2 regions of the Marinobacter sp. AL4B genome follow, and region 1 is predicted to be linked to the other one. Evidence: predicted binding sites of a transcription regulator. Region 1 holds the regulator's gene; the other holds the start of a gene.

Region 1 (10,616 bases):
TCGACGTGCACACCACCAACATCGATCAGGTGATGACGCGCAACGGCAAAACCATTCAGGCCGACCAATTGGCAGCCGATGCGCTGAACATCATGGAAGAGCTGAAAATCAACGCCCTCCCGGTGACCGACACCGAAGGCAACCTGGTTGGCGCCATCAACATGCACGATTTGTTGCGGGCGGGGGTTATCTAATGCCAGAACTAACCCCACCCCTTCGCCAGCACTGGAGCGACGAGATCCTTACAAAAGCCGCTGCTATCAAGCTCATTGCGTTTGATGTGGACGGCATTATGAGTGACGGAAAGCTTTACTTCAGCGCAAGCGGGGACGAACTAAAAACCTTTAACATTCTCGATGGCTTGGGGCTGAAGCAACTGATGAACTCAGGCATCACGGTTGCCGTCATCACCGGCAGGCGCTCGCCTTTAACCGAAAAACGCATGAACGATTTGGGCATCAGCCACCTGATGCAAGGGCGGGAAGACAAGAAGGTTGCCCTGCAGGAGCTGGTGGCCAACATGGACATCTCGCCAGAACAAATCGCTTACATGGGCGACGACTTACCAGACCTCCCGGCACTGCAATTCGCCGGCCTTAGCATCACCGTACCAAACGGTTACTGGCTGGTCAGACAACATGCGGACTATTGCACTACAGTGGCTGGTGGCAGCGGTGCGGTGCGAGAAGCCTGCGACCTGATTCTCTGGTCGCAAGACCGGCTCGCCGCAACCCTGAAACCTTATATGAGCGTAAAATCGTGATCGCCCGACTGTTCAGCCCCGGAAAAGGTAAAGCCTGGGCCCGGACACTGGCATTGGGCGGCACGATTGCAGCCACCTTATTTCTGATGTGGCAAAGTGACGAGCCGCCCGGCGGTCAAGAAAAAGCGGAGGAACTGCGGGGCCCGGCCGAACCGGACGGTTTCATCATTCAGGCCGATTACCGGACCTGGGACACAGAGGGCAGCCCGAAAATCCGCATGACCAGCCCGCGCATTGAGCAGTTCGAGAGCCGAAATCTTGCTGTCATGGAGCAGCCCCGCGCTACCCTGCACGGTGAAGGCGATCCGGTGCCGTGGAATGTTGAAGCGGATCAAGGTAGCCTTCTGCAAAATGATGACTTGGTGAACCTGAACGGCAACGTCGTGATTCACCGTCAGCTTCAAGGCTCCGAGACCACGTTTGAAACCGACGAACTGACCCTGAACAACACCGAAGGTACCGTGTACACCGACCAACCGGTGATCATCACTGAACCACACGGAACCACCAAAGCTACAGGCATGAAAGCCTGGCTGGACGACCGCATTCTGGAACTCAATTCCCAAGTGGAAGGGCATTATGATCCCATCAGGTAACCGACTTCTTTTTCCGCTGGTTCTGGCAGCCGCATTTGTTGCCACCCCAGCAGCCGCCTTCACGTTGAACTCTGACGAGCCCATCAAAGTCAGCGCCAACTCAGCGCGATTGGATGACAGTGCCGGAACGGCCATCTACACCGGAGCCGTGGAATTGGTGCAAGGTAACGTACAACTGGATGCGGAACGGGTTGTGCTTTATCGCAGCCCACAAGGCCTTAGTCGAATTGAAGCGAGCGGCTCTCCCGCCGTATACCGCCAACCGTCCCAAGACCAAACGGCGGTCATTAATGCCGAAGCGCTGAACATCACTTGGTCTGCCAAAGACAGCCAGTTAACCTTTGAACGAGAGGCCTTGATCGAACAAGGTGGCAGTACGTTCCGGGGCGACATCATTCACTACGACACCGTGAATCGAGTGGTTACAGCAGAAGGCGGCAATCCTGAGGGCACAAGCTCAGGCCGCGTAGAAATGGTGATTCAGCCTCGCAGTTCAGGTCAATAACGGGAAAGTTCTGATGGCAGTTCTCAGGGCCAGCAATCTGGCCAAAAGCTACAAGCAAAAAAAAGTGGTTCTGGATGTTTCTCTGGAGATTCGTTCCGGTGAAATCGTCGGATTGCTGGGCCCCAACGGTGCCGGTAAAACCACCTGTTTTTACATGATCGTCGGGCTGGTTCCCGCTGACCACGGCCGCGTCACCATCGACAACAACGACATTACCCCCCTGCCTATGCACGGGCGCGCTCAAAAAGGCATCGGCTACTTGCCACAGGAGGCATCGGTCTTTCGCAAACTGACCGTGCGCGACAACATCATGGCTATCCTGGAAACCCGCAAAGCGCTTTCCAAAGCGGATCGTGAGGCGAAGCTCGAAGAACTACTGGAAGAATTTCACATCACTCACATTCGCGACAGCGTGGGCATGGCACTCTCTGGTGGGGAACGCCGCCGCGTAGAAATTGCCCGGGCCTTGGCCATGGAACCTGCGTTCATCCTTCTGGACGAACCCTTTGCTGGCGTAGACCCCATTTCAGTCAGCGACATCAAACACATCATTCGGCACCTGCGCGACAAAGGCATCGGCGTTCTTATCACCGACCACAACGTACGCGAAACCCTGGATATTTGTGAGAATGCCTACATTGTGTCCGGCGGACACATCATCGCATCGGGCAACGCAGACGCCATTCTATCCAACCAACAAGTGAAAGAAGTCTACCTTGGAGATGAGTTCCGACTATAGACAATCGTAGACCTGAAGGCCGGGCTGATTGTTTTGCTGAACGCTAGCAAGTAAACTCGGCAGGGTACTTGCTTATATTGTTGGCCAAGCACTGTAAGTCACCAGCGCACAACAATTTTTTATATTTGCAAGCAATGTTTTTGATCGGGATGCGAGCACGTTATGGATATTAAGCCATGGTTATGAAAGCCTCATTACAGCTTAAAATGGGCCAAAGCCTAACCATGACACCCCAGCTGCAACAAGCCATTCGGCTATTGCAGCTTTCCACGCTGGATCTACAGCAGGAAATCCAGCAAGCACTCGATTCAAATCCCATGCTGGAAACCTCCGAGGACGACGATCAGGCGGATTCCACCGACCAGCAAGAAAACGGCCACGAAGAGCAGCACGAAACCGCAACAGCTCAGGAAGAGTCGGCTGCCGAGCCGCCAAGTTCGGATTGGGACGAGTCAGAAACCGCACCCGACTGGTCCGCGGAAGATCAAACACCCGATAACATCCCCGACGATCTGCCGGTTGATACCGCTTGGGATGACATTTACCAGTCGGCACCTGCTCCTGCCAGCCGTGGCGACGATGAAAACGATTCTGACTTCGAAACCCGGAACTCACCGAGCGAGACTCTGCACGATCATCTGGAATGGCAGCTGAACCTGACTCCGCTCAGCGAACGGGATCAAGCGATCGCCCATGCCTTGTTGGACGCCGTTGATGACCGGGGGTATTTAACGTCTTCCATCGAAGAGATCCACTCCGGCTTATTTGAAAGCTCAGAAGAAGATCCGCTGGAACTCGACGAGGTTCAGGCGGTTCTGCGCCGGCTCCAGCATTTTGATCCGCCCGGTGTGTTTGCTCGAGATCTGCAAGACTGCCTACTGATCCAACTTAGTCAACTGCCACCAGACACGCTTTGGCTTCGCCAAGCCAAGCTCGTGGTCACCCAGTTCCTGCATTTGTTAGGCAACCGTGACTACGCTCAGTTGCTTCGCCGCAGCCGCCTGAAAGAAGATCAACTGAAAGAAGTGTTGGGGCTGATCACCAGCCTGAACCCAACGCCGGGTGACAGCGTCGATCGCACAGAACCGGACTATGTCATCCCGGATGTCATCGTACGCAAACACGAAGGCCGATGGCGCGTCGAACTCAACCCGGAAATTGCCCCGCGCATTCGCGTAAACGCGAGCTATGCTTCACTCATACGTCGGGCAGATAGCAGCGCAGACAACACCTACATGCGTGACCAGTTGCAAGAGGCCAAATGGTTTATTAAAAGCCTCCAGAGCCGGAACGAAACCTTGCTCAAAGTGGCCACTCGCATTGTGGAATACCAGCAGGGTTTTCTGGATCATGGTGACGAAGCCATGAAGCCGCTCATTCTGTCGGACATCGCCCAAGCGGTCGATATGCACGAGTCGACCATCTCGCGGGTTACCACGCAAAAATACATGCATACACCACGGGGTATTTTTGAACTCAAATACTTTTTCTCCAGCCACGTGGGCACGGCCGAAGGTGGAGAATGTTCCTCAACGGCGATTCGTGCGATGATCAAAAAACTGATTGCGGACGAAACTCCAAAAAAGCCATTGAGTGATAGCAAAATTGCAGCCATGCTAGGAGAACAGGGAATCAATGTTGCCCGACGTACGGTAGCCAAGTACAGGGAGGCGATGCATATCCCACCCTCGAACGAGCGTAAGCGTTTGGTTTAAGGATTCGTCAGTACAAGAGGTGCTGACACTCAGTCCGGCAAAAGCCGGCTATATGACAACAGGAGAAGCCTATGCAACTCAATATTTCAGGCCATCATGTAGAACTGACTCCCGCATTAAAGGATTACGTAACCACCAAGTTTGATAAGCTTGAGCGACACTTTGACCACATCAGTAATTGTCAGGTGACGCTGGAAGTTGAGAAAGTTCGCCAGATGGCCGAAGCTACCCTCCACGTGATTGGTGGCGAAATTCACGCAAAGGCTGAAAACGAGGATATGTACGCCGCCATCGACGGCCTGGTCGATAAACTCGACCGCCAGATCCTCAAACATAAAGAGAAAACAGTTGCCCGGATGCAAGGTAACGGTTAACGCGCCTGTTAGCGTGAAACCAAACCGGGCGTTTCAATAAAACGTGCTGCGGCAGGAGTATTATCCGGCCGCAGCCTTTTTTTTACGGAAATGAAGTCGATCTATGAGCGATTCATCCCTGACCATCGACAACATTCTGGCTCCAGAACTGACCCTGTGCCGTGTTGCAGCGTCAAGCAAAAAGCGTGTATTGGAGTTTATCGCTGAGTACATTCACCAACAGGATGAAAGTCTCAACGATACAGATATTTTCAATAACCTGGTGTCACGAGAACGGCTGGGCAGTACTGGCATAGGCGAAGGCATAGCGATCCCTCATTGCCGTCTGGCTGGGCTAGACAGAGTCATTGGCGTTTTGATGACACTGGCCGAACCGGTCGATTTCGATTCCATCGACAACCAACCGGTCGATATTGTTTTCGCCTTGATTGTGCCTAAAGAGGCGACCAGCGAACACCTGGAGTTGCTCAGTCAGCTTGCTGAAAAGTTTAATGAAAGCTCTTTTTGCGAAAAGCTGCGCCAGTGCCAGGAGACCGAGAGCCTGCACAGGGCCATGACTTCAAGTCATAATTGATACGAGTTCAGCAAAAGCGCGCAGCATGAGAGGAATACTGTTATGAAGCTGATTATCGTCAGCGGCCGCTCAGGTTCGGGCAAAAGTACCGCCCTGCACGTACTGGAAGATTTGGGGTTTTACTGCATCGACAACCTCCCCATCGGGCTTCTCTTCCCTTTGACGCAAGAAGCCTCTCAGGAGGCGACCACTCGCCTGCGAAAAATGGCGGTCAGCATTGACGCGCGGAACCTTTCCGGCGAGCTGGCCAACTTTGAGGCGATTTACAGCCAACTCAAAAGCACCGGCATCGATGTCGAGATCATATTTCTGGATGCCGACGAGCAAACCCTGCTGCAACGTTTTCATGCGACTCGACGCAAACACCCGCTCAGTGATGACAAAACATCCCTCCCTGAAGCGGTGTCCTACGAAAAAACGCTACTCGAGCCTTTATCCCGGCTGGCCGACCTGTATGTAAATACCACAGGCTTATCCATGTACGAACTGCGTGACATGGTCAAGCAGCGGGTTGCCGGTCGGAAAGATCAAGAATTAGCGTTATTGGTTCAATCGTTTGGCTTCAAGCACGGCGTTCCCGTGGACTCCGATTACGTATTCGATGTCCGATGCCTTCCCAATCCCTATTGGGACACCAGCCTGCGCAAGTACACAGGCATCGATCAACCGGTCATCGACTTCCTCGAACGTGAACCGTTAAGCCAGAAGATGGTCAACGACATCATTGGATTTCTGGATTCCTGGCTACCTTCCTTTGCAGATAGCAACCGCAGCTATATGACCATCTCCATCGGTTGCACCGGCGGCCAACACCGATCGGTGTACGTCTCTGAGCAACTGACCAAGCACTTCGCGAAAAAGTACCGTAACGTACAGGTTCGCCACTCCGAGTTGCCTCACCTGCAGGCCAGAGGGGAAATCTGATTCGCCATGATCAGACGCACCGTTACGATTATCAACAAGCTCGGCTTGCACGCCCGAGCTACAGCAAAACTGGTCGCCACCGCCTCTGAGCACGAAGCTCACGTCTGGATCAGCCGAGATGACCGCAAGGTCAATGCAAAAAACATCATGCAGGTCATGATGCTTGCGGCCAGCCAAGGCACTACCGTTGAACTGATTGCTGACGGCCCAGACGAACGAGAAGCCATCGATGCACTCACCGAGCTGATTGCCGATTATTTCGGCGAAGGCGGCTGATTCTTCGCAATTCACCTACAACTACCCCTCACCGATGCTCGCTAACTCCGCTATAATACGGAGGTTTTCTGACCGTAGGTGGATCCATGTCTGATATTCTGGAACAAAGCCAGGCCCATCAGAGACTCCGCTCCCTGAGCGAGGCTCTGGATAGTGGCGCGCTCAAACAGGTTTCGCGCATCCTGAACGGCGGCCTCAGTCCCAGTGATATCGCCCACCTTCTGGAATCCTCCCCGCCTCGTCAGCGGGCTTTGCTGTGGAATCTGGTTGATAAGCAACTAGAGGGCGAAGTTCTCCAGCACCTTGGTGACGATATCCGAGGGTATTTCCTGAGCAAGTTTAACGCTCAGGAACTGGCTGACATTATTGAAGATTTTGAGTCGGATGACCTCGCCGACCTGCTTCAACAGCTACCGGACACGGTGATCCTTGAAGTACTGGACACCATGGACGAACAAGACCGGCAGCGGGTAGAGGAAGTTCTCTCCTATCCCGAAGACACCGCCGGCGGGTTGATGAACACGGACACCATTACGGTACGTCCGGACATCAGTATCGACGTGGTCCTGCGTTATTTACGCCGTCACCGTAGCCTGCCACCTATGACCGACAGCCTGATCGTGGTTAACCGACGGGATGAGTTTATCGGCACACTGGCCATCACCCGCATGCTGGTATCCAACCCCGCGTCTACGGTCCGCGAGGTCATGGACACCGACATTGAACCCATTCCGGTGAGCCTGTCCGACACCAAAGTAGCCACCCTGTTTGAACGCTATGACCTGATCACAGCTCCGGTCGTTAACGAGCACAACAAACTGCTGGGCCGTATCACGATCGATGACGTGGTCGATGTTATTCGTGAAGACGCCGACCACTCCCTGATGAGTCTGGCCGGTCTTGATGAGGATGAAGACACCTTCGCCCCGGTGATGAAAACCACCCGTCGTCGGGCGGTTTGGCTGGGCATCAATCTACTGACCGCATTTACCGCTTCGGCCGTGATCGGGCTGTTTGAAGAGACCATCGCCAAAGTGGTTGCCTTGGCCGTTCTTATGCCCATTGTCGCGAGCATGGGCGGCATTGCAGGCAGTCAAACGCTTACGCTGGTGATTCGGGGCATGGCCGTGGGACAAATCAGCAGCGTAAACGTGGCGTGGCTGCTGAATCGAGAGCTGCTCTCCGGTATCCTTAACGGACTTTTATGGGCCGGTGTCGTCGCCACCGCGGCCATTCTTTGGTTCGGTGACTGGATGATCGGCGGCGTGATTGCGGCCGCTCTGGTGATCAACCTGGTCGCAGCCACCGTGGCTGGCACCGTACTGCCGCTGTTTTTGAAGTCCCGTAACATTGACCCGGCCCTCGCCGGCGGTGTTATTCTGACAACGGTGACCGATGTTGTTGGCTTCATGGCCTTTCTGGGATTGGCCACCCTCTTTTACGCCTGACAGAATCGATAGACAACATGACTGATCATACTGACGACCAACTTCCAGAATATCTGGGGCCCAGTAAATCGCAATTGAAGCGTGAGATGCACGAATTGCAGGATCTCGGCAAGCGCATGCTGGAACTGAACGAAGATCAGCTCGCCACGCTTCCGATCAGCGACCGGCTGCAACGGGCCATTCTGGAATCACGCCGTATCACTCAACGTGAAGCCCGCCGCCGGCATCTGCAATACATCGGCAAAATCATCCGTCAGGAAGACGACCCCGAAACCATCAGTAAAACAATTGATGCGTTCTATGCGGGCAGCGAAGAGCATACTCGTCGCCACCATCTCGCTGAGCGCTGGCGCGACAAGATGATTTCGGAAGGGGATTCGGTAGTAGGAGAGTTTATCGACTACTGTCCGACGGCAGAAGTTCAGCACCTGCGAAATCTGGTACGAAACGCCCGCAAAGAAGTCGAAAAGCAGACCAACACCGGGCAGTCCCGCAAGCTGTTCCGCGCACTTCGGGAATGGATTGACGAAGCCGAGCAGCGCTAACGCTGCTGACCTTTATAAGCGCCGGTGTTCCCACACCGGCATACGCGTCCGTACTTGTTTTAAGCGTTCCAAACTGACATCGGCCAGAGCCACGCCCGGCCCTTCTTCGATTTCGTCAACTACCTTGCCCCATGGATCGCATATCAGGCTGTGGCCGAAGGTTCGCCTGCGCTCACTGTTTTGACCACCCTGACCCGGTGCCACTACCCATACCTGATTTTCAATGGCCCGGGCGCGAATCAACGCATGCCAATGAGCATCTCCGGTTTGCCAGGTAAATGCACTAGGCAAACACACCCAGTCAGCCCCCTGCTCCCGGAGGGCGCGAAACAACTCGGGAAACCGTAAGTCATAGCAGATCGCCAATCCCAAACGGCCCGCCGGGGTATCGATGGTAACCACTTGTTCACCGGGCTCGAACGCGTCGGATTCTCGATATTGGCCGTGAGCGTCTTCGACCATGGCATCAAACAGATGGATCTTGTCATAGCGAGCAACTTCGCGACCCTGATCGTCAAACACCAGACAGCTTGCCCTCACCCGATCCTCAATAGCTGAGCCATCCGGCCGATTCGCCAAAGGCATGGAGCCTCCGACAATCCAAAGCTTGAGCGTTCTGGCCTGCTCCGCAAGAAAATACCTCACCACGGGACTGTCACTCACTTCTTGCTCACCACAGGCTCGCATCTGGCTGGTGGCCAATACGGCAAAGTTCTCGGGCAACACGGCTACCTTGGCGCCACGCTCCGCAGCGTCTTTGAGCAGGCGGGCAGCTTCCGCCAGATTGACCGCACTGTCGTGACCACTCACCATTTGAATTGCAGCAACCTTCATCATAACCAGTCTCCCGAATCACTTGCCTGTATCAAATACGCCTTTCAGTTCAACTTTTGGATCGCTCCAGCTACCTGACACTGTATAGGTGGCACTGGTCAGTTTACTGAGAGGGTCCCCCAGTATCTTATCCAACACAAACAACGCTCCCCCAATGGGCGCGCTGGCCCCCATTAAAAGAGCCGCCAGGGGTAAATTTTGGGTGATTGGCAACACCATGACCAGGCGCATATTCAGATCTTCCGTTGCCATATTGGTGCTGCCATTGATTTTAAAAGCACCCGACGGCCCGACCAACTGTAGTTCAGGGTCCAGGCTGAGCAAACCGTTGGTGATGACGGCTTTGCCTGAGATGGCATCAAAGGCAACCCCTGCTTCATAAAGATCCGAGAAATCCAAACTCAAGCGCCGCCACAAAGTATCGGTGTTCAAAAGGTTAAAGATCCGGAACAGTTGCGCCGAGTTGTTTTGCTCGAGAATCACGCCGTCATCTAAACGTACACTAACATTGCCACTGAGCTTCCCTAGCTCCAGATGCGCAGGGCTGCCGGGCCAGTCCAAGTCCAGCTCGATGGTTGTTTCATCATTGTTCAACGGGATCGAACCGCCGGTAATCGGCTCAAGATCCTTGAGCGCTCCGCCTGCAAGCTGGCCTTTAAACTGAGTCACCTCTCGACCGTCCAGAATGCGCCAAATCATATCGCCAGTCAGCGCTAACGAACCCACCTGCCCTTGGATCTCGGTGACATTCAACTGATGATCTTCCGGACGTAGTTTGAACGCCCAGCGCCCTGCGGGCTTATCACCCACCGTCAAAGCGGAAATCCGGCCATCTATGCTCGGCCAACTGCCAATATCCAGCTCTCGAAAAGCCTCCAGCTGGTGTTCGAGGGTTAAGAGCTCTGGCTCATCAAATTCATCATCGTCACTTTGACGGCTCAAAGTCAGGCTCTGAAGATCCACCTCGACAATGCCATCGTTCTCCGGAATAACCACGCGGCCGATCGCCCGCTCGGACTCGGTATTCACCACCCAGCGATCGCCTAAATCCAGTGCGCTAACCTGAATATCGGAAAGACGATTGTCGCCAAGGTACAAATGATCGAAGGTCAGATCAACGCCGCCTTCTCTCAGATTCATGTCGAAGGCCAGCCGATCCGCCCACTCGCCAGACACTTGCACACCTTCCTCGACAAAGGGGTTAATCTGCACCTCGAGCTGCGCGGTATCCAGAGCCTCTTTGCGGTGGGGGGCCGGCCAATCGACCGCCAGTCCGAACAGGTCGGACGATACTGAAATCGGGGACACCTCCTCTTCACCGAT
Region 2 (10,616 bases), on a different contig from region 1:
AAAGCATCGGCGTGGTGAATATTTCCATCATGACCGACAACGAACACGGTCAACCACAACCGCTAGGTGGGCAGGTAGAAGGGCAAGTAGCTAACGACATCCAACAGGTTAAGTTTTTGGCCTTCCGCCGAATTCAGGAGGGCGATGCGGTTTACTTCATCGCCCAATATCAATATCGCCCGGCGGAATTGATGACCTTCAACATTACGGCACGACCCACGGGCTATCCCCAAGGCCTGAAAGTGCGCTTCGCCCACTCCTTGTTTAACGACTAGACCATGCCTCAGAAACTCGTTATTGCCAGCAACAACAAAGGCAAAATTGCCGAACTGACGGACCTACTCAGCCCGCTGGGGTTCAGCCCCGTCGCTCAGGGCGAGCTCGGTGTTGGCGAAGCCGAAGAGCCGGCCGTTACCTTTGTTGAAAACGCCATTTTGAAAGCCCGCCACGCTGCCCGTGAAACCGGCCTACCCGCTCTGGCCGACGACAGTGGGCTGGCAGTCGATGCGCTCGGCGGCCAGCCTGGCGTACACTCCGCCCGCTATGCTGGCACGTCAGCAACAGACGCAGACAATGTTGAAGCGCTGTTAGAAGCACTGAAAGATGTACCCGAACAGGAGCGCAGCGCTCAGTTTCACTGCGTTCTGGTTTATCTGCGCCATGCGGATGATCCAACACCGATTATTTGTCACGGCTGCTGGCCGGGCCGAATTCTTTTTGAGACCCAGGGCGACGGTGGCTTTGGCTACGATCCGGTGTTCTACGCACCAGAACACCACTGCAGCGCCGCCGAACTCACCCGCGAGCAAAAAGGCCGCATTAGCCATCGCGGGCGCGCTTTAGCCAACTTGCCGGGCCAACTCAAGGGTACCGACTAAACGTGCCCTCTTCACCGCTTGGAGCCGTCTGCCCGCCGCTGTCGCTGTACATCCATGTACCATGGTGTGTTCGGAAATGCCCATACTGCGACTTCAACTCTCACGCTGTCCGCGGAGACATTCCTGAAGCAGCCTACCTCGCCGCATTGCTGGAAGATCTTGAGCACGACTTAAGTTTCGTGCGCGATCGCCCGATTGAAAGCGTGTTCATCGGCGGCGGAACACCGTCGCTCATGACCAGCGATTTCTATCAGCGTTTGTTCGAGGGTCTTCGTCAACGTCTGAGTTTTGCGCCCGGAGCTGAAGTCACGCTAGAAGCCAACCCCGGCACCTTGGAAGAAGGCCGTTATCAAGGCTTCCGTCAAGCGGGCATTAATCGCCTTTCCATCGGCGTTCAGAGCTTTCATCAAGAACATCTCAAAACGCTTGGCCGCATCCACAATGCCGACGCAGCCCACCGGGCCATAGAGACAGCCAAAGCGGCCGGGTTTAGCAACTTCAACGTTGATTTGATGCACGGCTTACCAGAGCAAACACCGGAACAAGCCTTGGAGGATCTAAAGCAAGCACTGGACCACCGGCCGTCGCACCTCTCCTGGTATCAACTGACCATCGAGCCCAATACCGAGTTTTTCTCCCGTCCACCGGATTTGCCAGACGACGACCGCCTTTGGGAGATTTATCGGCAAGGCGCCGAGTATCTCCGCGCTCATAACTTCGATGATTATGAGGTATCAGCCTGGAGCCTGCCCCATCGCGAAAGCCGCCATAACCTGAACTATTGGGAGTTTGGAGATTATCTGACTATCGGAGCCGGCGGGCATGGCAAGGTCAGCCTGGCCGATGGCCGGATCCTCCGATACTGGAAAACCCGCCAACCGGAGGCTTATTTGAACCGCATTGGTTCTCGCACGGCAGGCAGCGAAGAGATTGAACCCAAGGAGCGACCGCTGGAGTTCATGATGAACGTGTTGCGGCTTAAACACGGAGTAGAAGAGAAACTGTTCACGAAACGTACAGGTTTACCCTTGAGCCCGGTTGAGGTACAACTTGAGCAGTTGCGGAAGCAAAATCTGCTGGTCAGTCACCGAATCCAAACGACCGAACAGGGCCAGCGGTATCTCAACAGCTTGTTGGAGACGTTTCTCTGATGGACCACGCCCGGCACACTCCCAAGCGCCCCCTTGGATTAGCCATGGTGGCTTCACTGGTCATCAGTGCAGCGTTATTTATAGCGCTTCTGGTAATGAACCAGCCGCTTAAAACCGCCATCGCACCGCAAGGGATGATTAGTTTTCAGCTGGCAGGCACGGCACAACAGGCTCAGGCAATTTTAGCCAGCTGGCGGCCAGATAGCGTGTCGGTGGCCCGAGCGTCACTGTGGGTAGATTTTGCCTTCATCGCAGCGTATTTGGCCATGCTGCTGCAGCTGACCCGCAGGTTCTCACTGGACCGCCCCGGCGTACGGGAACGAATCATCGCCAAATGGGTACGCATGCTGTTTATCGTGGCCGGCACCAGTGATGTTATCGAGAATATTGCCCTGCTTAATAACTTCAATCCTCCCGATAACAGCCTGAGCATGGTTGCCAGCATCTTCTCGTTGCTTAAATTTACGGGGTTATTACTCGGCTTGGCCGGGCTTATTATTATTCGTGCAGCCCGCCGGCAACCGTTAACCCCGGCCTCGTAACGCCGGGGTTCATTCAGGGGTTCAGTTGGTGCGGTGGTATAGCAGGTCCCAAACCCCGTGCCCTAGTTTCTCGCCACGTTGCTCGAACTTGGTAATCGGACGGTCGTCCGGGCGCGGTGAAAAACCGCCTTGCTCCTGCGCGTTGGCAAACCCTTGCGAAGCGTCCATGACTTCCAGCATGTGCTCGGCGTAGTTCTCCCAGTCCGTGGCCAGATGCAAAACACCACCCACACGCAATTTATGGCGAATTCGCTGCACGAACTCCTGCTGGACCAACCGGCGCTTGTGGTGCTTCTTTTTGTGCCAAGGATCAGGGAAGAACACCATTACACGGTCCAAAGAGGCCTCCGGTAGGCACAAGTCGATCACGTCATTGGCGTCAATGTTATACACCCGCAAGTTTTCCAGACCGCGGTCATCCACTTCTTTGAGCAACGCGCCCACACCGGGCAGATGCACTTCCACACCGATAAAATCCTGCTCTGGCGCCGCTTCTGCCATATCAGCCAGTGACCGGCCCATACCGAAACCGATTTCCAGATTCAGCATGCTGTCGCGGCCAAACACTTCTCGGGGATCAATCACGCCATCTTCCCGCGTCAGCCCGTACTTCGGCCAATTCCGCTCGAAGGCTTTCTTCTGACCTTCGGTCATCCGACCTTGGCGTAGTACAAAGCTGCGAACACCACGGCGAGTGGTAATCGGATTTTCACCTTTGGAGTCTTGCGAGTCGTTCTGGTCGGCCATTTGCTGTCCTCAACCGCCACTGCGGATCTGATTGCTGAAATTTACCGAACAGTTTAACAGAGTCCGAGGCTTCAAGCGGAAATCAAAGCACTTTGCCCTTGTTGACGGTCTAATTGCCGGTACCCCAGCGCTTCTATCAGGTGCTGCTTCGACAGGTTTTCCTGTCCATCCAGATCTGCCAAGGTGCGCGCCACTCGCAGAATTCGATGTAGAGCTCGAGCGGATAACCCCAACCGCTCCATAGCCTGAGCCAATAATTGTTCGCTGCTGGCCTCTATCCGGCACGCCCGATCCAAAGCCCTGCCCGCAAGTGAAGCGTTCAAGCTGCCACGGCCGCATTGGCGATTTCTGGCTTGCAACACCCGTTGCTTTACACTGGCACTGCTCTCGCCGGCTTCGCCCTGACGCAGCAACACGTCCCCTGCCTGAACCGGCACTTCAACGTGTAGATCGAACCGGTCCAATAAGGGCCCGGATATCTTGGAGCGATAGCGCATGACCTGACTGGGCGTACACTGGCATTCAATACTCGGATGACCGCTGTAACCGCATGGGCATGGATTCATTGCTGCGACCACCTGGAATTTCGCGGGAAAAATGACTTGCCGAGCCGCGCGGCTGATCGAAATCTCCCCCGTTTCCATAGGCTCACGTAGAACTTCCAACACACGCCGTTCAAATTCGGGCAACTCATCCAGGAACAACACACCGCGGTGCGCCAAAGAGATTTCACCCGGCCTAGGTCTACTACCACCACCAACCAAGGCCACTGCGGAAGCCGTGTGATGAGGCGATCGAAAGGGTGGCTGGCGCCACCCACCCGGTTGAAGTGGTCGGCCCGCCACGGAGTGGACACTGGCCACCTCCATTGCCGAAGCATCGTCTAACGCTGGCAGGATACCCGGAAGCCGGCTGGCCAGCATGCTTTTGCCGGTCCCCGGAGGACCAAAAAACAATAAATTATGGCCACCCGCTGCGGCCACTTCCAAAGCCCGGCGAGGTACCTGTTGACCCCGAACGTCGGCTAGATCGGCCGCATTTTCAGCTTCCGCCGCATGGATAGCATCTACTTCAGGCTTTGGCACGGGCACCAATTTCGCATGACCGGTCAGGTGCTCACACACAGTCAGCATATGGCTTGCCGCCAATACATCGCCCTGGCTTGCGAGTGCGGCTTCGTCTGCATTGGCTTGTGGAATCAGAAGTGATCGCCCGGCTTCTCGGGCAGCCAGCACCGCGGGCAACACGCCTTTTAGTGGCCGCAAAGCACCATCGAGCGATAGTTCGCCCATGAACTCTAAGGCTTTGAGGCTTTCGGGCGGAATCTGCCCCGACGCCGCCAAAATTCCAAGCGCAATGGGCAGGTCGAATCGGCCACCTTCTTTCGGCAAATCCGCAGGCGCAAGATTGATCGTTATTCGACGAGCGGGGAATTCAAAACCGGCATTAAGCAAAGCGCTACGCACACGGTCCTTGCTTTCGCGTACACCGGTTTCAGGCAAACCGACAATCGAGAGCGCCGGCAAACCGCCAGACAGGTGTACTTCGACCGTTACTTCAGGGGCAGACACGCCAATACTGGCGCGTGAATGGACAATGGCTAACATGGTCACCTTCCATGGTGGGCTGGTATTTACCAGGCGCGTCCTGCGCCGGCATCAACAGAAAATCACGACTGAGCTTTTTGCTCCAGTTCGGCAACTCGCTTTTCCAAAGCCTCGACTTTCTCGCGGGTTTTCATCAAAACGGCTTGCTGGCCTTCAAATTCTTCGCGAGTAACCAGTTCCAGCTTGGACAGAACAGACATCACCGTTGCTCTGGCTTGGGTTTCAAAATCTTCCCGGGCGGCCCGCGCCATATCCGGAACAAACTGGCCAAACTGACCTTGAAGCTGGGCAAAGAAGTCTTGGGGGCCTTTCATGTGATACCTCGTGAATTCAATCTTTGTGCTCGATCAGGCCAATAACCCATCGAATACTAATGTAGTTGGGAGTGTATCACACCGTTGCCCCTGCCATACTGTACCCGCTGGGCAGTATAATGGAGTTAAGCCTTGCCCACTGGTGGTTCAACCCTGAATCAGAGTGGGGCGCGGCGCCCCGTTTTGGTGCAAGCATCTGCATCACCTCGGAACACAAAACAAGCAATATGTTGTTTTTATTATTATTTTTTGCGTTGGCATACCTAATGCTAAACCTTGTACACGATCCGCACAATTGATGTGCGAGGTGGCAGCATCCCGAACTCAACCACAAAGACAGTTGAGATGGCTTTACCAAGGAGAAAGCAATGAAACTTGTGACAGCGATCATTAAGCCTTTCAAACTGGATGATGTCCGAGAGGCACTATCCGAAATAGGCGTGCAAGGTGTAACCGTAACGGAAGTGAAAGGTTTCGGTCGCCAGAAGGGCCACACCGAGCTCTACCGCGGCGCCGAATACGTGGTGGATTTCCTGCCAAAAGTAAAAGTTGAAATCGCCATTGGGGATAACCTGCTGGATCAGGTGATCGAGTCCATCACCAAGGCAGCCAATACCGGCAAAATCGGCGACGGCAAGATTTTCGTGACCGAATTGCAGCAAGCGATCCGAATCCGAACCGGCGAAACGGGCGAAGAGGCGGTTTGATACCGGCCTGATCCCCGGATCCAGCCAACGCAAAAAAACTAAATATCTGACAGGCCTTGTGCGGAGGGCTTCCTATGGAAAGCAATGTCTTTCACCTGCAGTATGCTATAGATACTTTTTATTTTGTTATATGCGGCGCATTAGTCATGTGGATGGCCGCCGGTTTCGCCATGCTCGAAGCCGGTTTGGTGCGCTCTAAAAACACCACTGAAATTCTTACCAAAAACGTTGCCTTGTTTGCGATTGCCAGCACCATGTACATGGTCTGCGGCTACGCCATCATGTATGGCGGAAACCTGTTCCTTGCTGGTATTGGCGATGTCGATGTCGATGCCGTGCTGGGTGATTTCGCCAGCCGTGAAGACGGCTTTGAAGGCGGCTCGATCTACTCTGGCGCCTCCGACTTTTTCTTCCAGGTGGTCTTTGTTGCCACTGCGATGTCGATCGTCTCCGGCGCCGTTGCTGAGCGCATGAAGCTTTGGGCCTTCCTGGCCTTTGCAGTAGTCATGACCGGCGTCATCTACCCAATGGAAGGTGCGTGGACATGGGGTGGCAAAGACGTATTTGGACTGTATAACTTGGGCGACCTTGGTTTCAGTGACTTTGCCGGCTCAGGCATCGTACACATGGCCGGCGCTGCCGCTGCTCTGGCTGGCGTGTTGTTGCTGGGCGCTCGTAAAGGCAAATATGGCCCCAACGGCGAGATCCGCGCGATTCCAGGTGCCAACATGCCGCTAGCGGCGCTGGGAACCTTGATTCTGTGGATGGGCTGGTTCGGCTTTAACGGTGGCTCTGTACTGAAGCTTGGCGACATTGCCAGTGCCAACTCGGTCGCCATGGTGTTTCTGAACACCAACGCTGCGGCAGCCGGTGGCGCCATCACAGCTTTGGCGGTTGCCCGCTTGATGTTCGGTAAGGCCGATCTAACTATGCTGTTGAACGGTGCCATCGCCGGTCTGGTAGTCATCACCGCAGAACCGTCAACACCAAGTGCATTGACCGCTACCCTCTGGGGAGCTCTGGGCGGTGGCCTGGTAGTGCTGAGCATTGTCGCGCTCGATAAGCTGCGCATTGATGATCCCGTTGGTGCCATCTCTGCTCACGGCGTGTGTGGTTTCCTCGGCCTGATGCTGGTACCAGTTACCAATGGTGACTCGAGCTTCAGCGGACAGCTGATTGGCGCCCTGACCATATTCGTGTGGGTGTTCATCGCCAGCCTGATTGTCTGGGGCACACTGAAAGCCGTAATGGGTATTCGAGTCAGCGCTGAAGAAGAGTACGAAGGTGTCGATATTGCCGAGTGCGGCCTCGAAGCCTACCCCGAGTTTGGCAGCAACAAGCAGTAATCCTGCCTGCTAGACCAAAAAAGGGCGCCCTCGGGCGCCCTTTTTAAGTTATCTAAACCACAACCCTACCCCAGTTAACCTTCTTCCGGTCGCACCTGATCTTCCAGCGCATCAATCATGAATTGCGGCATGGCCAGCGCACCGTGGTGAATACCTGAGTTGTAATAACGGGTGACGAACGGGCGATCGTTCACGTCTTCTTCACGAAAATATTTCAAAGGGTTGTCCTTACTGCCCATGGTGCAGCTCCACCAGCCTGTGGGGTATACCGGCTGAGGGAATGGCAGTGTTTGCACATGGCTAAAGCCAGCTTTGCGCATGTCGGTATGGATATCCTTGATGATCGATTCGGTGTGCAGCAGCGGTGACTCGCTTTGCTGAACCACAATACCACCATCCTTCAGCGCCACCATCGCGTCGCGATAGAAGTCCAGTGCAAACAAGCCCTCTGCCGGGCCGACCGGGTCGGTGCTATCGATAATCAGCAGGTCGATGCTGTTTGGCTCAACTTCCCGCATCCACTTTACGCCGTCGCCAAAGAAGAAATTCGCCCGTGGGTCGCCGTTGGCTTCGCATAATTCTGGGAAATATTTTTCAGACATGCGGGTTACCCGCTCGTCGATTTCGACCTGCCAGGCTTCTTTTACGCCCGGGTGCTTTAAAACTTCTTTCAGAGTGCCACAGTCACCCCCCCCGACAATCACCACCTTCTTCGGGTCTTTATGGGTGAACAGCGCCGGGTGCGTCATCATCTCGTGGTACAGAAAATTATCTCGCGTGGTCAGCATGACACAGCCATCCAGCACCATCAGATTGCCGAAGGTCGCGGTTTCGTAGATCTCCAGCTTTTGGAACGGTGTCTGCTCTTCATGCAGTTTGCTCTTTACCTGCAAGGAAAAGGCCGTGCCCTGATCCTGAAATATCTCGGTAAACCAGCCTTCATTCAATGCTGTCATATCACTCTCCAACTGTATGCCGCTGCACCGCGCCCAGGCATCTCGAAAGAGGCGTATTGTAGGCGCAGCAGTCAGCTCCTACAATGCAGCCTTCAACGGTTTTCCCGCCGACCCGGGTTTCCTGACAGGATAGCAACAATGGCAGATTCTACCGCATCACCGGCACACAAGGTTTACAACATCGCCCATTGGAGTGACGGCTATATATCCGTCAATACGGAAGGTGAAGTAGAGATCTGCCCAGACCGGGGCCGGAGCGCGGCGCACATCAACTTGCCCAAGTTAGCGCGGTCCCTGACCGAAGCCGGCTTGGCTCTGCCAGTGCTGGTCCGATTCACCGACATTCTTCACGACCGGGTGAACAAACTCTGCGGTGCGTTCAATAAAGTGACCGGCGAGCAAGGCTACCAAGGCCGATACACGGCGGTGTATCCGATCAAGGTGAACCAGCAGCGACGGGTCGTCGAAGAACTGGTGGCCGCCGAACCTGCAGCAACAAACAACCAAATTGGCTTGGAAGCTGGCAGCAAACCAGAGCTGCTGGCGGTATTGTCTCTCGCTCGTAAAAGTGGCTCGGTGATCGTGTGCAACGGCTACAAAGACCGCGAGTACATACGGCTGGCGCTGATCGGCCAGAAATTAGGCCATCAGGTCTTTATCGTTGTTGAGAAACAGTCTGAGCTACCGCTGATTCTGGACGAAGCAAAAAATCTCGGCGTCTCGCCGCTGATTGGTGTACGTGCTCGTTTAGCCACCATTGGCAAAGGCAACTGGCAAAATACCGGCGGTGAAAAATCAAAATTCGGGTTATCCGCCAGCCAGATACTGGAAGTCATCAAGACCTTAAAGAAAGCCGGCGCGCTGGACACCTTGCAGCTTCTGCATTTCCATTTGGGCTCACAAATTGCCAATATTCGGGACATTCAAACGGGCTTGAAAGAGTGCGCCCGATTTTACAGTGAGCTGCGCCACCTTGGTGCGCCCATCGGAACGGTTGATATTGGTGGCGGCCTGGGTGTGGACTACGAAGGCACGCGTTCGCGCAGCAGCTGCTCCATGAATTACACGGTCTTCGAATACGCTTACAACGTGGTGCACGTACTGCAGGCCGAATGTGATCGTTTGGGCTTACCGCACCCGGATCTGATCAGCGAATCCGGTCGGGCTTTGACCGCTCATCATTCGGTGCTGATCACCAACGTGATTGACCGGGAAATCCCCGTTCAGCACGGTGTCTCTGAGCCAGCCATCACCGCACCCTCACCACTGCAGGATTTGTGGCGGGACCTTCACAGCCTTCAGGACGATCACTGCCCACGCTCGCTAGCAGAAATCTACCACGACGTGCTGTACGCCATGGCCGACGCGCACGCTCAATTCGCTCACGGACTGCTGTCTTTAACCGAGCGCGCTCAGGCAGAAACCTTGTACACCCGCTGCTGCCGATTGATAAGAGCGCAGCTAGACAGCGCCAACCGGGCGCACCGTGAAATCATCGACGAATTGAACGAAAAACTGGCTGAAAAGCTGTTTGTGAACTTCTCGTTGTTCCAATCACTGCCGGATGTTTGGGGTATTGATCAAATCTTTCCGGTCATGCCGATCAACGGATTAAATCGGCCGTTAAACCGCCGTGCCGTAGTACAGGATATTACCTGTGATTCAGACGGACGTATCGATCAATACGTAGACGGCCAAGGCATAGAAACCACTCTGCCTTTGCCCGAGCACAACCCTGACGAGCCTTTGCTTATCGGCTTTTTCATGACCGGTGCCTATCAGGAAATTCTCGGGGACATGCACAACCTGTTCGGCGACACACATTCGGTAGATGTGCGGCTGGATGAACACGGCAACTACGTTATCAACGAGCCTATTACTGGCGACAGCGTGGCTACGGTTTTGAGGTACGTTAATTTCGAGCCGGTCAGCATACTGAACACGTACCGACGCAAATTCGAGGAAAGCAACCTCGAGCCGGAACTGCAGAAAACACTGTTGGCAGAGTTGGAGGCCGGGCTCGACGGCTACACCTATCTGGAGGAGTAGGCTTATACGGAAAGAGCTGCATGCAGGTTTCGCAATTGTTCCTCGCATTCGCGCCTCAGGCAACCGGATTCGCCAGCAAAATGGGTGAATCCAGACAATTTTTGTAAAATCGCAGCTGGTTTACTTTCTCTTCGGCCCGCCAATCCTGAAAATCTTTGCGAACCCAACGATCCAGTTCACCACTTTAAGCGTAAATCAATCACTGACAAAAACGTGGTGAGTGCATAGAATCATGACCGTAGCAAAATTAAATCAAGCGACAGTCAAGGAGCGTCCAGTGACGACACTGGGGCAGCAACCAGCAAAAGGCGAGGGCCGA

The links. Region 1 encodes sigma-54, which starts transcription at its own class of promoters, with help from an activator protein. Its sites were predicted from a motif close to ANTGGCATNNANNTTGCTNT; they were not measured.
Region 2: a site for sigma-54 is predicted at 5,493-5,512, ahead of glnK (P-II family nitrogen regulator). Genes of this name have one in related genera too.

The regions. Positions count from the first base shown of each region.
Region 1 covers NZ_JAILWZ010000010.1:222,380-232,995, reverse strand. The annotation lists gene K5L82_RS03110 (KpsF/GutQ family sugar-phosphate isomerase) at 1-194, shown strand, start outside; gene kdsC (3-deoxy-manno-octulosonate-8-phosphatase KdsC) at 194-763, shown strand; gene lptC (LPS export ABC transporter periplasmic protein LptC) at 760-1,359, shown strand; gene lptA (lipopolysaccharide transport periplasmic protein LptA) at 1,343-1,864, shown strand; gene lptB (LPS export ABC transporter ATP-binding protein) at 1,878-2,603, shown strand; gene K5L82_RS03085 (RNA polymerase factor sigma-54) at 2,786-4,318, shown strand; gene hpf (ribosome hibernation promoting factor) at 4,390-4,692, shown strand; gene ptsN (PTS IIA-like nitrogen regulatory protein PtsN) at 4,796-5,266, shown strand; gene rapZ (RNase adapter RapZ) at 5,309-6,190, shown strand; gene K5L82_RS03065 (HPr family phosphocarrier protein) at 6,197-6,466, shown strand; gene mgtE (magnesium transporter) at 6,553-7,914, shown strand; gene yjgA (ribosome biogenesis factor YjgA) at 7,932-8,459, shown strand; gene K5L82_RS03050 (carbon-nitrogen hydrolase family protein) at 8,472-9,293, opposite strand; gene K5L82_RS03045 (YhdP family protein) at 9,312-10,616, opposite strand, start outside.
Region 2 covers NZ_JAILWZ010000013.1:1,273,789-1,284,404, reverse strand. The annotation lists gene K5L82_RS16200 (DUF4426 domain-containing protein) at 1-275, shown strand, start outside; gene rdgB (RdgB/HAM1 family non-canonical purine NTP pyrophosphatase) at 279-878, shown strand; gene hemW (radical SAM family heme chaperone HemW) at 881-2,029, shown strand; gene K5L82_RS16185 (hypothetical protein) at 2,029-2,571, shown strand; gene trmB (tRNA (guanosine(46)-N7)-methyltransferase TrmB) at 2,593-3,318, opposite strand; gene K5L82_RS16175 (YifB family Mg chelatase-like AAA ATPase) at 3,390-4,925, opposite strand; gene K5L82_RS16170 (accessory factor UbiK family protein) at 4,988-5,239, opposite strand; gene glnK (P-II family nitrogen regulator) at 5,608-5,946, shown strand; gene K5L82_RS16160 (ammonium transporter) at 6,021-7,292, shown strand; gene speE (polyamine aminopropyltransferase) at 7,367-8,248, opposite strand; gene speA (biosynthetic arginine decarboxylase) at 8,387-10,297, shown strand; gene K5L82_RS16145 (sigma-70 family RNA polymerase sigma factor) at 10,575-10,616, shown strand, end outside.